Regions from separate parts of the Mesorhizobium sp. CNPSo 4688 genome, predicted to be linked through region 1. Evidence: riboswitches for the same ligand, from Rfam matches in the RefSeq annotation. Region 1 holds a riboswitch; each other region holds the start of a gene.

The links. A riboswitch is a leader RNA that binds a small molecule or an ion and turns the genes downstream of it on or off. The one in region 1 is predicted to bind cobalamin.
Region 2: it holds a riboswitch for cobalamin, as region 1 does, so the genes downstream of both, metE (5-methyltetrahydropteroyltriglutamate--homocysteine S-methyltransferase) here and AC04SH_RS10735 (DUF1636 family protein) in region 1, are expected to answer to the same signal.
Region 3: it holds a riboswitch for cobalamin, as region 1 does, so the genes downstream of both, AC04SH_RS10140 (aromatic ring-hydroxylating oxygenase subunit alpha) here and AC04SH_RS10735 (DUF1636 family protein) in region 1, are expected to answer to the same signal.

What each region holds. Positions count from the first base shown of each region.
Region 1 is NZ_JBWLUY010000005.1:98,801-105,561, reverse strand. Features, by position in the region: gene AC04SH_RS10760 (NADH-quinone oxidoreductase subunit D) at 1-247, opposite strand, end outside; gene AC04SH_RS10755 (NADH-quinone oxidoreductase subunit C) at 257-862, opposite strand; gene AC04SH_RS10750 (NuoB/complex I 20 kDa subunit family protein) at 867-1,448, opposite strand; gene AC04SH_RS10745 (NADH-quinone oxidoreductase subunit A) at 1,439-1,804, opposite strand; gene AC04SH_RS10740 (winged helix-turn-helix domain-containing protein) at 2,134-3,336, shown strand; cobalamin riboswitch at 3,366-3,569, shown strand; gene AC04SH_RS10735 (DUF1636 family protein) at 3,609-4,043, shown strand; gene cobW (cobalamin biosynthesis protein CobW) at 4,040-5,077, shown strand; gene cobN (cobaltochelatase subunit CobN) at 5,097-6,761, shown strand, end outside.
Region 2 is NZ_JBWLUY010000028.1:8,284-15,044, forward strand. Features, by position in the region: gene metE (5-methyltetrahydropteroyltriglutamate--homocysteine S-methyltransferase) at 1-1,732, opposite strand, end outside; cobalamin riboswitch at 1,851-2,049, opposite strand; gene AC04SH_RS31400 (adenosine kinase) at 3,523-4,515, opposite strand; gene metK (methionine adenosyltransferase) at 4,623-5,819, opposite strand; gene AC04SH_RS31410 (serine hydroxymethyltransferase) at 5,864-6,761, opposite strand, start outside.
Region 3 is NZ_JBWLUY010000004.1:442,953-449,713, forward strand. Features, by position in the region: gene AC04SH_RS10135 (FAD-binding oxidoreductase) at 1-849, opposite strand, end outside; gene AC04SH_RS10140 (aromatic ring-hydroxylating oxygenase subunit alpha) at 928-2,175, opposite strand; cobalamin riboswitch at 2,293-2,495, opposite strand; gene AC04SH_RS10145 (DUF680 domain-containing protein) at 2,997-3,200, shown strand; gene AC04SH_RS10150 (DUF680 domain-containing protein) at 3,281-3,484, shown strand; gene AC04SH_RS10155 (DUF680 domain-containing protein) at 3,608-3,847, shown strand; gene AC04SH_RS10160 (ABC transporter ATP-binding protein) at 4,022-5,134, opposite strand; gene bglA (beta-galactosidase BglA) at 5,200-6,761, opposite strand, start outside.

The DNA of each region.
Region 1 (6,761 bases):
CGAGCGCGAAGGCATGCTCCTGGTTCATCGGCGCGCAATAGTCGAGCCGGTCGAGATAGGGCACCGCCTGCAGATAGGTCTTGTGCTCGATCAGCTTTTCCGTGCCGCGATGCAACAGCCCAATATGCGGATCGACGCGATCCACAACCTCGCCGTCCAGCTCAAGCACCAACCTCAAAACACCATGCGCTGCAGGGTGTTGAGGTCCAAAGTTGATGTTAAAATTGCGGACGGAGGTTTCGGCCATTCTGGCGCCTCAATTCGTCTTGGCTTTTTCGTCCCCGGGCAGCACGTAGTCGGTGCCTTCCCACGGGGAAAGAAAATCGAAATTGCGGAATTCCTGCTTGAGCTCGACCGGCTCGTAGATCACGCGCTTGGCTTCGTCGTCGTAACGCACTTCGACGAAACCGGTCAGCGGGAAATCCTTGCGCAGCGGATGGCCCTCGAAACCGTAGTCGGTGAGGATGCGGCGCAGATCCGGATGGCCCGAGAACAGCACGCCATAGAGATCGTAGGTCTCGCGCTCATACCAGTCGGCGCCGGGATAGACAGCTGTCAACGACGGCACCAGCGTCTCTTCGTCGGTCTGGACCTTGATGCGGATGCGCAAATTCTGCTTCGGCGACAACAGATGATAGACGACGTCGAAGCGCTTGACCCGCGACGGATAGTCGGCACCGCAGACGTCGATGATCGAGATGAACTGGCAGCCCGCATCGTCACGCAGGAAGGTCACCACGTCGATCAGGTCGCCGGGCTCTACGGAAATGCCAAGCTCGCCATAGGCCAGCACCGCGTCTTTGACGCGGCCCGGCAGCTTTTCGCCGAGATAGGTCGACAGTTCGCTCAGGGATGCGGCCATGGATTTACCGTTCGATCGTGCCGGTGCGGCGGATCTTCTTCTGCAAGAGAAGAATGCCGTAGAGCAGCGCTTCGGCGCTCGGCGGGCAGCCGGGCACATAGATGTCGACCGGCACGATGCGGTCGCAGCCGCGCACCACCGAATAGGAATAGTGGTAGTAGCCGCCGCCATTGGCGCAGGAGCCCATCGAGATGACGTAGCGCGGCTCCGGCATCTGGTCGTAGACCTTGCGCAGCGCCGGGGCCATCTTGTTGGTCAGCGTTCCCGCCACGATCATGATGTCGGACTGGCGCGGCGAGGCGCGCGGCGCAACACCAAACCGCTCCGAATCATAGCGCGGCATCGAGGTGTGGATCATCTCGACGGCGCAGCAGGCCAGACCGAAGGTCATGAACATCAGCGAGCCGCTGCGTGCCCAGGTGATCAGCGCCTCGGTCGAGGTGACGAGAAATCCCTTGTCGGCCAGTTCATTGTTGATCTCGAGGAAGAACGGGTCGTCAGAACCGACCGGACGTCCGGTATTGGGGTCGATCAGGCCCTTGGGCTTCGGCGCGACGAGCGTACCGGAACTGTCGTTCAATCCCATTCCAGCGCTCCTTTTTTCCATTCATAGGCAAAGCCGATAGTCAGCACCGCCAAAAACACCATCATCGACCAGAAACCGAGCATGCCGATCTTCGAGAACGACACCGCCCACGGGAACAGGAAGGCCACTTCCAGGTCGAAGATGATGAACAGGATCGACACCAGGTAGAAGCGGATGTCGAATTTCATGCGGGCATCATCAAAGGAGTTGAAGCCGCACTCATAAGCGGAAAGCTTTTCCGGGTCGGGACTACGGTAGGCCACCAGGAACGGCGCTATGATAAGCGCCAAGCCGACGACCGCCGCCACGGCGATGAAGAGGACGATGGGCAGGTACGAACTGAGCAATGCGTTCATGCTGCGGCTTTCCGTTGGCGGCCAATCCACGTTGATTACAGCAACCAACCCTAATGCGGAAGCGTGACAGATTAACCGCTGAACCGTTTTAGGTGCCTATGCTGCAACGCGGCGAGGGTTAGCGCAGGGCTTTGAGCGAAGCAAGTCAAACCTTGTTCAAAACGCAGTGCTGGACGGCAGGTCGGGAAAAACTGGTCCGATCCGCTCCTGTTTGATTTCCTTCACTTTTTACTCCACTTTTGTCTCCTGACATGTCTCCCGCCATTTGCCTGTTAGCATGGTCGGAATCACCGGCTAAAAATCGGGCAAATGGATCGAGGCAAGGCACTTTGACGAAGGACAAAATTTCACTCGCGACGGCCAGGCGGATCGCACTCGCAGCGCAAGGGTTTCTCGATCCCCGGCCGGGCGGCACGCCCGACCGCCGCCACCTCGCCCGCGTGCTCTCGCGCACCGGCCTGCTGCAGATCGATTCCGTCAGCGCCGTGGTGCGCGCCCATTATATGCCGCTCTACTCCCGCCTTGGCCCCTACCCGCTCGCCTTGCTCGACAATGCCGCCCTCACCCGCAAGCGCACGGTGTTCGAATACTGGGCGCATGAGGCCTCTTTCCTGCCGGTCGAGACCTGGCCGCTGATGCGCTGGCGCATGCAGCGCGCCGAGCAGGGCGACGAAATGTATCTCGGCCTCGCCAAATGGGGCCGCGAACACGCCGGCTATATCGAAGAGATCTACCGCGCGGTCGCCGAGCGCGGCCCGATTGCCGCTTCGGCGCTCGAAGGCCAGAAGGGCTCGGGCGGCTGGTGGGGCTGGAGCCATGCCAAGCATGCCTTCGAATGGCTGTTCTGGGCCGGCCGCATCACCACAGCGCACCGCCGCGGCTTCGAGCGTTTCTACGATCTGCCCGAGCGCGTGCTGCCTCAGGCGATCCTCGATCTGCCGGTGCCGGCCGCCGAGGACGCGCATCGCGAGTTGCTGCGCATTTCCGCCCGCGCCCACGGCATCGCCACATCAGGCGATTTGCGCGACTATTTCCGCCTGTCGCCGGCCGACATGAAGGGACGGCTGGAGGAACTCGTCGAGTTGGGCGAATTGCTGCCGGTGCGCGTCGAAGGCTGGGACAAACCGGCTTACCTCCACAAGAACGCCCGCCTGCCGCGAAAAATCGAGGCGCGCGCGCTGCTGGCGCCGTTCGATCCCGTCGTCTTCGAACGCTCGCGCAGCGAGCGGCTGTTCGATTTCCACTACCGCATCGAGATCTACACCCCGGCCGAAAAGCGGCAATATGGCTATTACGTGCTGCCATTCCTGCTCGGCGACCGGATCGTGGGGCGCGTCGACCTCAAAGCCGACCGTCCCGCCAGCGTGCTGCGCGTCCACGCCGCCTATGCCGAGCCGGGGGCGCCGCCGGAGTCTGCTGCACAACTCTTCGAGGAATTGAAGCAGATGCAGGGCTGGCTTGAGCTCGAGCGCATCGAAGTGACGCCGGCCGGCGATTTGGGGCAGCCTTTGGCCGACATCGCCATGTCGTAGCCGTGCGTTGACACCGCCGCTCGCAAAAGCCTAAATCCGCTGCAGACGGTCCCTTGCCCGCAACGGCAGGGGCTAAGAGGGAATGCGGTGCGGGATTTCGATCTCAAATCCGCGGCTGTCCCCGCAACTGTAAGCGAAGAGCCAAGGCCGAAAGCCACTGGGTAACACCGGGAAGGCGGCTACCAAGGCGATGACCCGCGAGCCAGGAGACCTGCCGTCTGCGACAGAAGAATCCGATCGCCTGGCGGGTTTCCGGGCAAGGAGCCCGGTTTTTGGACCAGAACAGCAGTTTTTCGGCTGGCACAGCGGATGTTTCGTCCGCCGATGGTGACGCGTTGACTGGCGTGACCGTCATTGTCTGCGCCTCCTGCCGCGACGAGGCCGGCTCGGACGCTCACCCCCGCGCCGGCGAACTGCTGGCCGACGACACGCGCCGCGCCGCAGCCGATGACAACGTCCGTGTCCGCACGGTCGAATGCCTCGGCAACTGCAAGCGCCGCCTCAGCGCCGCCATCCTGCGCGACGGCTGCTGGAGCTATGTCTTCGGCGACCTGACCGCGACCAGCGGCGCCGATCTCGTCACCGGGGCAAAGCTCTTCGCGACCTCGACCGACGGCCTCATCCCCTGGCGCGGCCGGCCCGATTCCCTCAAGCGGGGCCTTGTTGCCCGCATCCCGCCCCTCGACATGCTGAAGGACTTGATATGACCGCTTCCGTTTCCCGTGTTCCCTGCACCGTCGTCACCGGCTTCCTCGGCGCCGGCAAGACGACGCTGGTCCGCCATCTCCTGGAAAACGCCGGCGGCAAGCGCATTGCCATCATCGTCAACGAGTTCGGCGACATCGGCATTGACGGCGAAATCCTGAAAGGTTGTGGCATCGACACCTGTCCCGAGGAAAACATCGTCGAACTGGCCAATGGCTGCATCTGCTGCACCGTTGCCGACGATTTCGTGCCGGCGCTTGACCAGATCCTGGCGCTGACGCCGAAAGTCGACCATATCCTGATCGAAACATCCGGCCTCGCTCTGCCCAAGCCGCTGGTCCAGGCGTTTCAGTGGCCGAGCGTGAAAAGTCGTGTCACGGTTGATGGCGTCATCGCCGTGGTCGACGGTCCGGCGCTGGCCGAAGGCCGCGTCGCCAACGACATGGACGCCCTGCAGGCGCAGCGTGTCCAGGACGAGACGCTGGACCATGACGACCCGGTCGAAGAAGTGTTCGAGGACCAGATCGCCTGCGCCGACCTGGTCATCCTGTCGAAGAGCGATTTGATGGATTCAGCCGGGTCGGCCCGCGCCAACGCCATCATCGGCGAACACTCCGCCCGCGCCGTAAAAATCGTGCCGACCGCGCATGGCAAGGTCGATCCCTCCGTGCTGCTCGGACTCGGCCTTGCCGTCGAGGACGACATCGAGAACCGCAAGTCGCACCATGACGGCGCCTTCGACCACGAGCATGACGACTTCGACACCTTCATCGTCGATATCCCCTCGATCGCCAATCCGGATGAACTGGCAAAGCGCGTCGCCACCGTCGCCGAAGAAGAGAATGTGCTGCGCGTGAAAGGCTTCGTCGATGTCGGCGGCAAGCCGATGCGGCTTCTGCTGCAGGCGGTCGGCCCGCGCGTCAACCATTACTATGACCGCGCCTGGACGGTCGAGGACGACCGCCGCTCGCGCCTCGTCGTCATTGGCCTCAAGGGGCTGAACCGCCCGGCGATCGAGCGTATACTCGCCGGCTGACCCCAAATCACGAGCCGCAATGCACATACTCACCACGACCTCCGCCTCGCTCGACGATCTCGCCGAGCCAGTTGATCTCAGGCAGACGCCGGCGGATATCGTGGCCCTGTCCTTCACCGACAGCGACCTCGCCGGGCTGGCGGCCGCATGGAAGGCTGATGCCGCCCGCCTGCCCTCGATGCGGCTGGCGGCGTTGCGTGATTTGCGCCATCCCATGTCCGTCGACCTCTGGGTCGATAGCGTCGCCCGCCACGCCAAGATCATCTTGGTTCGCATCCTCGGCGGCTATGACTGGTGGCGCTATGGCTGCGACCAACTCGCCGCCACTGCCCGCGAACGCGGCATAAAGCTCGCGCTGCTGCCGGGCGAAAGCCACGACGAGGATCTCAGGCTGATCGAAGCCTCGACACTGCCGCGCGCGGAATTGGACGCCTTGCTTGGTTATTTCCGCGAAGGCGGCCCAGAGAATATGACAGCGCTGATGCAGCGGCTGGCGGGGCTGGCTGGGTCCAATGTGGTGGCGGCTGAGCCGGTCGCGGTGCCGAAAGCCGGCTACTACGAGCCAGGCCGCGGCGTCATCCCCCTCCCCCTCGAGGGGAGGGTCCGGCCGCAGGCCGGGGGTGGGGTCGCCGGTGAAGTGCGCCGACTTTCTGAAGCGCGGCGGCTCAAAGAAACGCCGCATCCAGTCGTACCGACCCCACCCGGCCCTTCGGGCCACCCTCCCCTCGAGGGGGAGGGAAAGGTCGTGCCCATCCTCTTCTACCGTTCGATGCTGCTCGCCGCAGACGTGGCGCCTATCGACGCACTCGTCGAAGCACTTCGCCAGCGCTGCATCGCGCCGGTCCCGATCTTCGTCTCCAGCCTGAAAGACGCCACCTCCCTCGCCTTCGTCGAAACCGCGCTGGCCACGCTGAACCCCGCCGCCATCATCACCGCGACCGCCTTCGCTTCCGGCGCTGAACCCGGCGTCGAAACCCTGTTCGATCGCGCCGGCGTGCCCGTCTTCCAGGTCATCGTCGCCACCACCCGCCGCGACGTCTGGGAAAACAACCAGCGCGGGCTCGCACCCGCCGACCTCGCCATGCATGTCGTGCTGCCTGAACTCGACGGCCGCATCCTTGCCGGCGCGATCTCCTTCAAGGGCGAAAGCGAAACCGACCCCGCACTCGGCCATCGCGCCTTCGCCAACCGGCCGGAACCGGACCGCGTGGCGCAGGTGACGGATAGGGTAGCGGCGTTTATTCGCCTACAGGAGACGGCTCGCGCGGCGCGCAAGCTGGCGATATTGATTCCCGACTATCCGAGCGCCCCCGGCCGCACCGGCTATGCGGTTGGCCTCGACGTCCCGTCCAGCGTGCTGGCGATGCTGCATGACCTGAAGGAGCAGGGCTATGCGGTTGAAGGGATTCCACAAACGCCGCGCGCGCTGCTTGATGCGCTGGAGCGGGGTGGCGATGGGTTGGGGCTGGACGACTATCTGGGTTTCTCGAAGGCCCTGCCGGCTGAGGCACTGACTGCGGTCGAGGCGGCATGGGGCGCTCCTTCACCCTCCCCCTTGTGGGGAGGGTCGGTTCGCGACATGCGCGAAGCGGATGGCGCGAAACGGGGTGGGGGTAGCGGCGCACCACCCCCACCCGGCCCTGCGGGCCACCCTTCCGATAAGGGGGAGGGTAAGAGCGGCTTC
Region 2 (6,761 bases), on a different contig from region 1:
TAAGAATGGTCACAGGGCCTGTGAGCATTCCCTTGACTGGCTTTTGCGTAAGCGACTGGGAGAATTCCCACCAGCGCACCGTCATCGGATTGGGGCGCGATACGTCGCCGAAGATAATCGGGGGGCGCACGTAGCGCGAGCCATAGCTTTGCACCCAGCCATTCTGGGTAAAGGCGAAGCCGGACAGCTGCTCGCCGAAATGCTGTACCATGTCGTTTCGTTCGAACTCGCCGTGCACCAGCACGTCCAGCCCGATCTCCTCCTGCCAGCGAATGGCAGTCTTGGTCTCGTTCTGCAGGAAGCTGTCGTAGTCGAGATAGCTGAGTTCGCCCTTCCTGTGGGCGGAGCGGGCCTTGCGCACCCGAGTCGTCTGCGGGAATGATCCTATGGTGGTGGTTGGGAACGGGGGCAGGCTTAGCGTGCGGGCCTGGACCGTGGAACGCACGAGGAAAGGGTTCTTTCGTTGCTTCATGCTGTCGTCAATGCCGGCGATCCGACCTTCAACAAGCGGATCATGGACCTTTGCGGACGCTGCGCGAGCAGCGGCAGCCTCGGCGGAAGCTGTCAACTCGTCTGCCACTGAATCCCTGCCTTCGAACAGCGCCCTCGCCAGCACCACCAGTTCGTCGGTCTTCTGCGCGGCGAAGGCGAGCCACGACCTGATGGTGGCATCGAGTGCCGTCTCCATCCGAAGGTCCATGGGCACATGCAGCATCGAGCACGACGGCGCAATTTCGACGCGGTCCAAGGGCCAGCCGGCGACGATCGGCTTGATGCGGTCGAGAATGGCAGGCAGGTTCGCGCGCCAGACGTTGCGGCCATCGATCAAGCCAAGCGACAGCACCAGATCCTTAGGCGCGAGCCGACCAATCGTCTCCAACTGTTCGGGAGCGCGCGAAAGATCGAGATGCAGTCCGGCTGCGGGCAGCGAAATCGCCGTGTCGAGATTGTCACCCAGCGCACCGAAATAGGTAGCCAGCATGATCTTCAGTTCGGGCGCGGCATTTGACAGCTGCCCATAGGCAAATTCAAAGGCCGCTTGTTCGTTCGGGTTTAGATCCAGCACAAGCGCCGGCTCGTCGATCTGCACCCAATCGGCTCCCGAAAGTTTCAACCTCCGCAGGAGCTGCTCGTAGACGGGCAGAAGCCGCGGCAGCAGCGCGATGGGATTGAAACCCTCGGCAGGTGACTTCGCCAATTTGAGGAAGGTGACAGGTCCAAGGATGACTGGGCGTGTATGAATGCCGAGGGCTTTAGCCTCGAGGAAGTGATCAACCGGTTTCGTCGACGAGAGGGCAAACGTCTGATCATCGTCGAGTTCCGGCACGATGTAGTGATAGTTGGTGTCGAACCATTTGGTCATTTCCATCGCGGTCAGGGCAGGGCCAGCCGCACGCTCCTGATCAGAGTGCCCGCAGCTCCCCGTCTGGCCTTGGTCGCCGCGCGCCATGGCGAAGTAGATGTCGAGCGGGAGCTCGCCGCCACTCCAGGCGTATCGGGACGGCACCGCGCCGACCATTTCTGCAGTGTCGAGCACATGGTCGTAGAGCGAGAAGTCGTTCGACGGAATTTTCGACACACCGCGATCGCGCTGCTCTTCCCAGTTGGCGGCACGCAGCGCTTTCGCCGTTGTGAGAAGGTCGGTAGCGGAAGATTTTCCGGACCAGTAGCTTTCAAGCGCGAATTTCAGTTCTCGTCGGCGACCGAACCGCGGCACACCGAGCGTTGCCACAGGAATTTGCTGAGAGACAGTCATGCCATACCCCGATGGTTGGGGCGTGGGGACAAGAAGGCGCCTCGTAGGCCGGCACGAACGCCGGGCTGCTGCGGCCACCGAGACACCCCGCCCGTGGACAAAGTTCGTCGTGGCAGGTCTCCTGGCTCGCGGGGTCATAGCTTCTCCCCGTCTTCCCGAGGCTGTCGCCTCAGTGACATGAGTGGGGTTGGCTCACCGCTAACAGTTGCGGGGGCAGCGCCGGCCTCGCACCGGCTTCCCTCTTAGCTCCATGCGGCAGTGCCGTACGGAGAACCACGGCATGCAGACAATCACAGCAGGGAACTGTGTGTCAATACCGCATAAAGAAATGTTTATGTCATTATGTGACATTTTGGTGTTGCGCATAGGTTGCACCGAGAGCGAGTAACTGCGACCGCGCTGATCAACCGGCAATCAGGCCACGCATTGAACCGCCCGAAGCCCAGTAGACATCGAGAACTCCGGCCGGCTTGCTGTTCGAGCCCACCGCGGCCTGCCAAGTCGGCGGCGTCAATCCGATCGCCTACATGCCGGCGATCATCAATGGCCTCAGCGCCGAATCGAGGGCCCCACATCCCTGACTTCTTGAAATCCAAAGGCCAAGACACATGACGCGTCGGCAAGGTGCCTATGTCTCTTCTCAGGTCAGACGTTTTTGCCCGCATTTGGCAGATCCGGCTCTGACACGTTGCACTCATACACACGGGATCGGTTGCGGGTATTCTGCCCGCTCGAAGCGTAAAAGCGCCAAAAGGCAAAGCTTGCTCGACGCCAAAACCAAGAGATGCCGTTTCGCTTTCGCGGGTTTACCTAGAAATCTTTGACACGGACCCCACCATTTCTGGTGCGCCTGTCGTATTTCCATTGTGTGTTGCACGGTAGAGTGACTGCGTTTCGCCGCGAGCGCGGCAGAACCGCAGACGGTACGCGATCGGCCGGAGGAAATAAGGCGGCGCAGACCGTCACGCTTTTCAAACGAGACATTCTCCAGGAGGGGATCGTCATCATCTATCCGGCTGTCGGGAGGCTCGGCTGGCTGAGAGGACGAGGCAACATGCGGTCAAGAGATGAAGGGCGAGGTCGACGCCAGGCAACTGCACTGGACGTCGCCCCAAAATGGCGGGCCGGTCGCGCAGTCGAGCCGCCATCACGAGATTTTCGCGGCCGTGGCGGCTTCGCGGTCTGCTGTCCGCCGGGTGAAGCGCGCAGCAAATGAGGCCTGGTGGAGAAGCCCATGCGGCCGAAGCCAGTGCGACGATGGATAGGACATTCGATGCCTCTGAAGGACATATCGGGCCGTCGAAGAGCGCTGCGAGGCGCTGTGCTTCCTGCCGGCGCTCAACCCGACAGCTGGCTGGGCCAGTCCGAGTTGCTGCATCTCACCCCTGATGCACACCTGGAGTGTGTAGAAAGCAAAGATGTCGAGGCGGCAATTGACGGCACTACGGTGATCCCCTCGGGCGCAGAGCGGAGATGCGACTCCGCTTTCGGGATTCAGAGGGCTGCACTTTGTCGGGACGAGATTGAAACATCAGCAACCCAGCAGTCCTCAGAGGAGACTGTTGATCCCTCCTCTATACGCGCGGCATCAACGTTCCCGTCCAGTCAAGCTACGACGAGCGTGATCTGGTCAGGGGCGCCGCCACCTGCCTGTCTTGAACGGTGCCGACATAGCCTTGATCCTGCTGCCTCGGATCCTGAGATCCCTCTTTGCCCCCGCTGTTCATTGAACAGCTCGCACCGGGTGGATCTGGTCTTGCCGCCAACTAGAGCAGCCAGGCTTGCTCCGCCTCGCGGCGCAGGTTCTGCCTCGGCCTTGGGCCGATCTGCTGGATCGCCAGTCCGGCGGCCAGTGAGCCGAGGTCGCCGCAGGTCTTGAGGTCGCGGCCTTGCGTGTAGCCATGCAGGAAGCCGGCGGCGTAGAGGTCGCCGGCGCCGGTCGTGTCGACGAGTTCCCGGATCGCCGTCGCCTGGATGACCACGGTCTCGTCACCGCGCACGATGATCGATCCTTTTTCGGACCGCGTCACGGCGGCGATCCGGCAGTCCTTGCGGATCTTTGCCAGCGCCTCGTCGAAGGACGATGTCTGGTAGAGCGACTTGATCTCGTGGCTGTTGGCAAAGACGATGTCGACGGTGCCCGAGCGCATCAGGTCGAGGAACTCGTCGCGGTAGCGGTCGACGCAGAACGAATCCGACAGCGTCATCGAAACCTCGCGGCCGGCCGCGTGCGCCAGCCTGGCGGTCTGCCGGATCGCCTCCTTGGCGCGCGGCGGATCCCATAGATAGCCTTCGAAATAGGTGACCTTGGCGCCCGATGCCTTGTCGGCCTCGACATCCTCCGGTCCGAGCTCGACGCAGGCGCCGAGATAGGTGTTCATCGAGCGTTCGCCGTCGGGCGTCACGAAGATCATCGATCGCGCCGTCGGCGGTTCGCCCGTGAGCGGTTTGGTGTCGAAGGCGACGCCCTGGGCATGGATGTCATGCGCATAGATATCGCCCAGCGCATCGTTGGAGACCTTGCCGAAGAAGGCGGCACGTCCGCCGAAGGAGGCGATACCGGCCGCCGTGTTGCCGGCGCTGCCGCCGGAGGCTTCGATCGCCGGACCCATGCGGCTGTAGAGCAGTTCGGCGCGCTGCGTGTCGATCAGGTTCATCGCGCCCTTGATGATGCCGTTGGTCTCGAGGAAGTCCTCCTCGCACTGGGCGATGATGTCGACAATGGCATTGCCGATGCAAAGCACGTCATAATCCGGCATCAATGTCTCCACCAAAAACCCGAGCCGGTTTCTTGCCGCGCTGGCCCGGCGTGGGTGTGGCCAGTTGGAATGGACTTTTCGCTTCCCAATCGACTCGGCGCCGGCCCTCACGGGGCGGCGAGCCCTGCCTCGCGACGCAATTCGTCGGCTCTGTCAGTCCTCTCCCAGGTGAACTCAGGCTCTTCACGGCCGAAATGCCCGTATGTCGCTGTCTTGCGGTATATCGGGCGTAAGAGATCAAGCATCTTGATAATGCCCTTTGGTCTGAGGTCGAACAGCTCAAGAATGAGTTGCTCAATCCTTTTCTCCTGAATTCTCGCGGTCCCGAATGTATTGACCATGACGGAAACCGGACTGGCCACGCCGATCGCGTAAGCAATCTGCACCTCGCAGATGTCCGCAAGTCCCGCAGCGACGATGTTCTTCGCGACATAACGAGCCGCATAGGCAGCCGAGCGGTCAACCTTGGACGGGTCCTTGCCCGAAAAAGCGCCGCCGCCGTGGCGCCCCATCCCGCCGTAGGAATCGACGATGATCTTGCGCCCAGTGAGGCCGCAGTCGCCGCGTGGCCCACCGACTACGAACCGCCCCGTCGGGTTGACCAGAATTCGGACGCCTTCGGCGTCCAGGTGGGGCGGTAGGACTGGCTTTATGATTTCCTCAATCACGCCCTCGCGGACCGTCTCTTGGGATACCTGCTCATCGTGTTGCGTCGACACGACGATGGTGTCCAATGCGATGGGGCGCAAGCCTTCATAGCGCACCGAAACCTGGGATTTCATGTCAGGACGCAACCAACTGAGTTCTCCTGCCTTCCGCACATCCGCCTGTCTTTTTGTCAGGCAGTGGGCGAGTTGGATCGGCAAGGGCATCAGAGTATCAGTCTCGCGGCATGCGTAGCCGAACATGAGGCCCTGATCTCCAGCTCCCTGGTCGAGATCCTGCCCTTTGCCCTCGTCAACGCCTTGGCTGATGTCGGGCGACTGCTCAGTTATGGCCACAACGACGGAGCACCGCCGGCCGTCAAAACCGATGGCCTCATCATCATATCCGATATCGAGAATCGTATTGCGGGCAACTTGGCTGTAATCAACCCTTGCATTGCTGGTAATTTCGCCGGCCAGAACGACTGTCCCTGTCTTCACCAAGGCTTCACATGTCTTGACCAACGTTTCGCAAGCGACGCGCGCTTTCGGATCGAAGCGGAGCAATGCATCGAGGATTGAATCCGAGATGTTATCGGCCAACTTGTCCGGGTGGCCGGCGCCAACCGACTCGGAAGAGAACACGAACTGCCTAGCCATGAAATGCCTCGTTTCGGGTGTTAAAGTTGTCGGGGCGCTCTGCTTCAGCTGCCTTGCCGGTCGGTGATGCCCGGCACCTCGAACGCAGTGCACAGGTCGGCAACGTCCTTTCGCACCTGGGCATGGAGACCTTCGTCGTCTGGCCGCCGGAGGACGCAGTCGATGAAGCCAGCGATTTGCACCATTTCTTGGTCGCGCATACCCATGGACGTTACCGCGGGTGTCCCCAACCGAATTCCGCTTGTGAGCGCCGGATGCCGCCGGTCGCCCGGCACCATGTTGAAGTTCGTGATGATGCCGGCCTTTGCCAGTCGCTCGGCATAGGCCTTTCCGGGCAATGGTCGCTCCCGAAGATCGAGGATCAGCATGTGATTGTCAGTCCCGCCCGTGACCAGGTCATAACCTCGCTCCATGAGCCCCTTGGCGAGGGACTTGGCATTTTTGACGATCTGTTGACCGTAGCTACGGAAGGACGGGTTCGCGGCTTCCTGCAAAGCGACAGCTAGCGCAGCGATGACATTCATATGAGGCCCGCCTTGCAGTTGAGGGAAGACCGCCCGATCTAGTCGCTTGGCGAGATTGACTTTGCTATCCAGATGATAGAGCGCTTGATAGCGATCTTCATTTTTTGACAGAATGAAGCCCCCGCGGGGGCCCCGTATTGACTTGTGGGACGTGCTGCTGACGACGTCGCAATATGCTACGGGATTGGGATGCGCTCCCGCGGCGATCAGGCCACTGATGTGCGCGATGTCGGCCACGAGATAGGACTCCGCCTCCGACGCGATTTCGGCCATCGTGGCGTAGTCAAAGACACGCGGGTAAGCAGTTCCGCCGACCCAAATGAGTTTTGGCCGTTCCTGCTTGGCCGTCTCGCGCAAGCGATCATAGTCGATTTGCTGGGATTCTTCGTGGAGCCGATAGGGAACGCGTTTATAATCA
Region 3 (6,761 bases), on a different contig from region 1:
CGGCGTGACGGCTTCGACAGGGACAGCAGTGCCGTCTTCAGCGGGTGAGGCAAACGGCGCCGGGACTTCCTCCACCGCGGGCGCGGCAAAGCTCTCCTGATGATACTTCGTCATGTCAAAGCCCGCGGCATCGAGCATGCCGCGCACGGCGCGCATGAATGGATCGGGGCCGCAGCAGAAGATTTCGCGCTCGCGGAAATCGGGCGCCAGCAAGGGCAGCCGGATCGCGTCGATGCGGCCCATATGGCCGTACCAGCCTTCACGGCTCGAGCGCTCCTCGATCATGAAGCCGAGCGACAGGCCGGGCATATGACCGCCGAGCAGTTCAAGTTCCTTGCGGAAGATGATCTCTTCCGCACGCCGCGCGCAATTGACGAAGCCGACATCTGTCCATGGCGCGCAGTCGTTCAGCCAGCGCAGCATCGACATCATCGGCGTCACGCCGGAGCCGGCCGAGATGAACAGATATTTGGCCGCGGGGTGGCTGTGCAACGAGAAGTCGCCGGCCGGTCCGTAGGCCTTGACGTGCGAGCCGGGCGTCAGATGGTCGAACATCCATCGCGTGCCTATGCTGCCGGCCTGCGCCTTCACGGTCACCGCGATCGAGAACGGCCGCGACGGCGACGACGACAGCGTGTAGGTGCGCATCAGCGGCCCGTCCGGTGTCGGCAGCTCCAGCGTCACGAACTGGCCCGGCTTGTAGCGGAACCAGGTCTGGTTGTCGGAGCGGAAGGTGAAGGTCTTGACGTCAGGCGCCTCGTCGCTGACGCCGATCACTTCCAGCACCTGCAGCCTGTCGTTCCACGGCGCCATCTGGTCGAGATGGCGATAGAGCCCAAGATCCGTCATCGCATTCATCCCTCTGTCCTTTTTGCTCTGCTCATGTCGTGATCCCAAAACCGCGATACACTTTTGGGCGACATGAGCTCACGCGACGCTGCGCAGCGCCGGCCGGCCGCCTTCGGCGAGGCGCGGACCGATGAAGGCTGCATACCATTCGACGAACTGGATCACGCCGCCCTCATGCAGCTCCGAATAGGGGCCAGGCTCATAGGCCGGCGACAGGATGCCGAAGGCGTTTTCCTCAACGATGCGGCGGTCCTGGTCGTTGGTTTCGGTCCAGACATGGGTGAGCTCTTCAAGATTGTAGTCGACGCCCTCGACCGCATCCTTGTGCACCAGCCACTTGGTCGTCACTGCGGTTTCGGTGGCGCTGATCGGCAGCACCCGGAAGGTCACTGCATGGTCGATCAGGATGTGATTCCAGGTCGTCGGATAGTGGTAGTGCATCAAGGTGCCGATGCGGTCGGCGGCAACAGTGTCTGAGAGGTTCTTCGTCACCGCGCGCTTTCCCGTCATCGTGTAGCTGACGGCATCGCGCAGCAGCGGCGCGCGGGTGGCGCGGTATTGTCCGGCCGGATCGATGCGGAATTTGCTCGGCAGGCCCGCCGCTTCGCATTTCGCCCAATGCGCCAGCATCTCCGGATCGCTGTCGGCGCCCTGCACGCCGGTTACCGTCGGCGCTTCCGGGAAGGTCTTGCAGAGTTCCGGATGGTTGCCGGCGCAGTGGTAGCACTCGCGGTTGTTTTCCCAGACCAGCTTCCAGTTGCCCTTCTCGACGATGGTCGATTCGAAAGCGATCTTGGCTTCGCTCAGCCGGTGCGGCTTGAGGTAGGGCTCGATCATGGCCCGCATCGGCGCGAAGTCTGCGGGTTCTTTCGCCAGGCAGATGAAGACGTACCCGGCCACGCTTTCGCAGGCGACCGGCTTCAGGCCGAACTGGCTCTTGTCGAAACCCTCGGCCATCTGGCGGGCGAAGAGCAGGCGGCCATCGAGCTCGTAGGTCCACTGGTGATAGGGGCAGACGAGCTTTGCCGCCGTGCCTTTGTCGGTGTTGCAGACGCGACTGCCGCGATGGCGGCAGGAATTGTGAAAGGCGTTGATGTTGCCCTTCTGGTCGCGGACGAGCACCACCGGATAGTCGCCGATCTGCACAGTGATATAACTGCCGGGCTTCGGCAGTTCGCAATCATGGCCGACGAACAGCCAGTCGCGATACCAGATCAGCTCCATGTCGAGCTTGAAATAGTCCGGGTCGGTGTAGAAGGGTTGCTCGAGCGAAAAGCCTTGCTTGCGGCCGTTCAAGAGCCTCAGCATATCGTTGCGCGCATCCATAGTTCTGTCCTCGTGGTTTAAGGACTGAACTTGGTGGTGATGGAGGAAGGATCGGCCGCAGGCCGGCAACACGCCGGGCATGCGCTATCCACCTCTTGACCGCCCACCGCGATCAGTCGAGTTCAAGCATCTCGGGCTGGTTTCCGGGCTCTGGAGTTGTCCTTGCGGACCATCGCGACACCTTCCCAGGCTTCTCGCCCAGTGGTCTCCCGTTGCGACTTGAACTCCACCACCGTTGCGGGGGCAGCGCCGGATTCTGACCGGCTTCCCAATTCTCCGCTCCGTCGTCACGAAGCGGCACCTGAGATGCGATCATCTAATCACGGCAGCGATCGCGACATCGGCATGAAAGCGACATCGTCTCCATGCGGCGCGACACGCACGACAAACGCGGCGGCAGACGATCGTGGGGCTGACGGTGTTGTTTTCGGGGCGGATCGCGGCCCTCGCAACTCACCTCGAATCAGACTGCCGACTAAGGAAAAACACGTCAACGGTATCGAAAAGTGACTATTAGCAGTTTCTAAAATCGAACCGAACGGTTCGTTTCTGTTGACAATGCGTGCAGGACAGTGTGAACGCTGACGCCCGGACACACTCGGTGAGCCGGATGGCATGGCCACATAAGCCTTTGTATTATTTACATAAAGTAAGATGGTAGGCATGCTTATGAAAATTACAAGAGGTGAAATCATGGCCCAGCCGGAACAACTTCGTGATTGGAAACCAGCCTATGGCTTTCCCACATCGGGGCTGTCCGAACGACGCGAATTGCTCCCACCACACGCCGCTAGACGGACAGCAAAACTGGAGTACTAAAAATGAAAAAGATCATCCTTACTGCCGCGGCCGTTTTGGCCATCACCGGCAGCGCCTTCGCTGGTAGCGACAATTATGGTTCCAATGGTGCGAACCAGCCCGCTGCCGCGGTTGACAGCTCGTATACGGCTTCCATTCAGAAGTCGGCGCCCGCTGACAAGCAGCCCGTCGTTCAGGGCAGCGACCGCAACCTCTTCGGCCGTTAACAGCTGATCCCGATCCAAACAAAAGCGTAGCGGCCTGTCCGCCGGTCTTGGGATCTCGAAGAAATTCAGGAGTATTTAAAATGAAAAAGATCATCGTTGCTGCCGCCGCCGTTCTGGCCGTTTCCGGCAGCGCTTTCGCCGCCAGTGACAACTATGGTTCGAACGGCGCCAACCAGCCTGCGGTTACGTCGACCGATAGTGGCCACACGGCTTCGGTTGCGAAGTCGGATTCGGCTGCTCAGGCCCCCGCACAGGGCGCCGACCGTAACCTCTTCGGTCGCTAACAGACGATCGGGATCTGACCTCAGAGTTTTTCGGACAACGATCCCAGTCGAACATCGAACAAGCTGCAGAGCGGCGTGATCACCAACCGCTCTGCCACATGATGAAAATTCAGGAGACTTGACATGAAGAAGATCGCTCTTGCTGCCGCTGCGCTTTTGGTTGCCGCCGGCAGTGCTTATGCCCGCAACGACAATGTCGGCTCTAGCGCCGTCGACAACAAGGCGACCGTCAACGTCGACAACACCCGGACGTCGTCGGTGCCCAACACCGGTTCGCCGGTCTACAAGTTGTTGAACTCGTCGGGCGACGTACAGAAGTCCGCCCCGCAAGGCAGCGACCGGAACCTCTTCGGCAACCGCTAGAACGTTTCACCGTTTCACAGAAACGGCGAACCGCCCTATCTCTTTGTTTTTCGCAATTCCCGGACGGAAAACCGCTCACACTTTTCCTGGAATTGCTCTAACAGCCGAAATTTCCAAAAAGAGCGGCGGGCCTGGCCCGCCGCTCTTTTTTCATGCCAATACGACGCGCCGATCTCAGGCCGCCTTCACTTCCACCGGCTTGAGCGAGAAGGAATGCCCGTCGGCGTCGAAGATGTGCAGGTCGCCGGCATCCGCAGTCAGCCGCAGCTTCGCCCCGCGCTTGACCTCGACATTGCCGGGCAGCTTGGTCACCAGCGGCAGGTCGGCGCGGCCGATGTCGACATAGACCAGTTGGACCTCGCCGAGCTGCTCGACATAGTCCACCACGCCTTCGAAAAGATACTCCGTGCCGGTGGCAACCGACAGATCTTCCGGCCGCACGCCGAAGCTGACCGCCGCGCCCTTGGCGGACGCCGGCGTCGCAATCGGCACCGTGGCCTTGCGGCCACCGACATGGCTGACGATGGTCGGGTCGCCGGTCTTGTCGATTGTCGCCGGCAAGATATTCATGGCCGGCGAGCCGATGAACTGGGCGACGAACAGATTGCCGGGCTTCTTGTAGAGGTCCATCGGCGTGCCGACCTGCTCGATATGGCCGTCCTTCAGCACCACGATGCGGTCGGCCAGCGTCATCGCCTCGACCTGGTCGTGGGTGACGTAGATCATCGTCGTGTTGGGCATCGATTCCTTGAGCTTGGCGATCTCGATGCGGGTGGCGACGCGCAGTGCCGCGTCGAGGTTCGACAGCGGCTCGTCGAACAGGAACACTTTCGGGTTGCGCACGATGGCGCGGCCGATGGCGACGCGCTGGCGCTGGCCGCCCGACATCGCCTTGGGCAGACGGTCGAGATATTTGGTCAGCTGCAGGATCTCCGCTGCCTGCCGCACCCTTTTGTCGATCTCGGCCTTGCTTTCCTTGCCGATCTTCATCGAGAACGCCATGTTGTCGTAGACCGTCATGTGCGGATAAAGCGCATAGGACTGGAACACCATGGCAATGCCGCGCTTCGAAGGCGGCACATCGTTCACGACCTCGCCGGCGATCTTCAACTCGCCGGAGGTGATCTCCTCAAGTCCGGCGATCGAGCGCAGCAAGGTCGACTTGCCGCAGCCCGACGGGCCGACAAAGACGATGAACTCGCCCGACTTAATGTCGAGGTCGATGCCGTGGAGAATGTGCAGATTGCCGTATGATTTCTTCACCTGTCTCAGCGTGACATCGGCCATGATTTCCTCCCAGTGATTTCCCTAGAGAACCCAGATTTCCTCAAGAAATTCCGTTTCGTCAAAACTCAGTCGATGCGCCCGAACCAGGCGCCGTAGCCGCCGAGGCGGATGGAGCCTGTGCCGGATTGTCCCGAGAAACCGTGCCCGGCCAAGGGCTGCAGCGCCTGGCCGAGATCGACCTCGGCCGGCCTGCTGCCTAGATTGAAGACGCAGACGATCTGCTCATTACCCTCGCGGCGGGTGAAGGCGACGGTGTCGCCCTCGCTTTCAATGAACTCGATGTCGCCTTTGGCCAGCGCCGGATGCTGGCGGCGGAAGCCGAGGAAGCGCCGGTAGTGCTCGAGCAGCGAGGCGGCATCGCCCTGCTGCACGTTGACCGCTTGCGACAAATGCTTGCCCGGCACCGGCAGCCACGGCTTGGCCGTCGAAAAGCCGGCATTGCTGGCGGTTGCATCCCATACCATCGGCGTGCGGCAGCCGTCGCGACCCTTGAATTCGGGCCAGAAGCGGATGCCATAGGGGTCCTGCAGGTCCTCGAACTTGAGCTCGGCTTCGCCCAGCCCAAGCTCCTCGCCCTGATAGAGGCAGACCGAGCCGCGCAGCGACATCAGCAGCGCCGAGATCACCTTGAGATAGGCGGCCGGATCGGCCTCATCGGCAGCCCAGCGCGAAGCCGGACGCATCACGTCATGGTTGGAGAAAGCCCAGCATGACCAGCCGTCGCTGGCGACCTTGCCGAAGGCTTCCAGCACCTGACGCACCTTGGCGGCGCTGATCTTTTCCGGCGCCAGGAAGTCGAAGGAATAGCACATATGGACGCGCTTGCCGCCGGCCGTGTAGGCGGCCACCACTTCCAGCCCACGCTGCGAATCGCCGACTTCGCCGACGGCGGCGGTCGCCGGATATTCGTCGAGCAGCGCCCGGAACCGTTCGAGGAAGGCGAGGTTCTCCGGCCGGCTCTTGTCGTAGATATGGTCCTGGTAGTTGTACGGATTGACGGCGGGTGCGGTCTGGTCGTTGCGCTCTTCCGGCGGCAGCGGCGGGTTGTTCTCCAGCCCCTGGCTGTGGAAGTAGAAATTGATGGTGTCGAGGCGAAAGCCGTCGACGCCGCGCTCCAGCCAGAAGCGGGTGACGTCGAGTAGCGCGTCCTGGACTTCCAGATTGTGGAAGTTGAGGTCCGGCTGCTCGGACAGGAAATTGTGCAGGTAATATTGCTGGCGGCTGGTGTCCCACTGCCAGGCCGAGCCGCCGAAGATCGACAGCCAGTTGTTGGGCGGCGTGCCGTCCGGCCGGGCGTCGGCCCAGACATACCAGTCGGCCTTCGGGTTAGCCCGATTGGCGCGGCTTTCCTTGAACCATGGATGGATGTCGGCGGTGTGCGACAACACTTCGTCGATCATCACCCTGAGACCGAGGTGATGGGCTTCCGCCACCAGCGCGTCGAAATCGGCGAGCGTGCCGAACATCGGATCGACGTCGCAATAGTCCGAGACGTCGTAGCCGAAATCCTTCATCGGCGACTTGAAGAAGGGCGAAATCCAGATGGCATCGACACCCAGCGAGGCGATGTAGGGCAGCCTGCGGATGATGCCCTTGAGGTCGCCTATGCCGTCGCCATCGGAGTCCT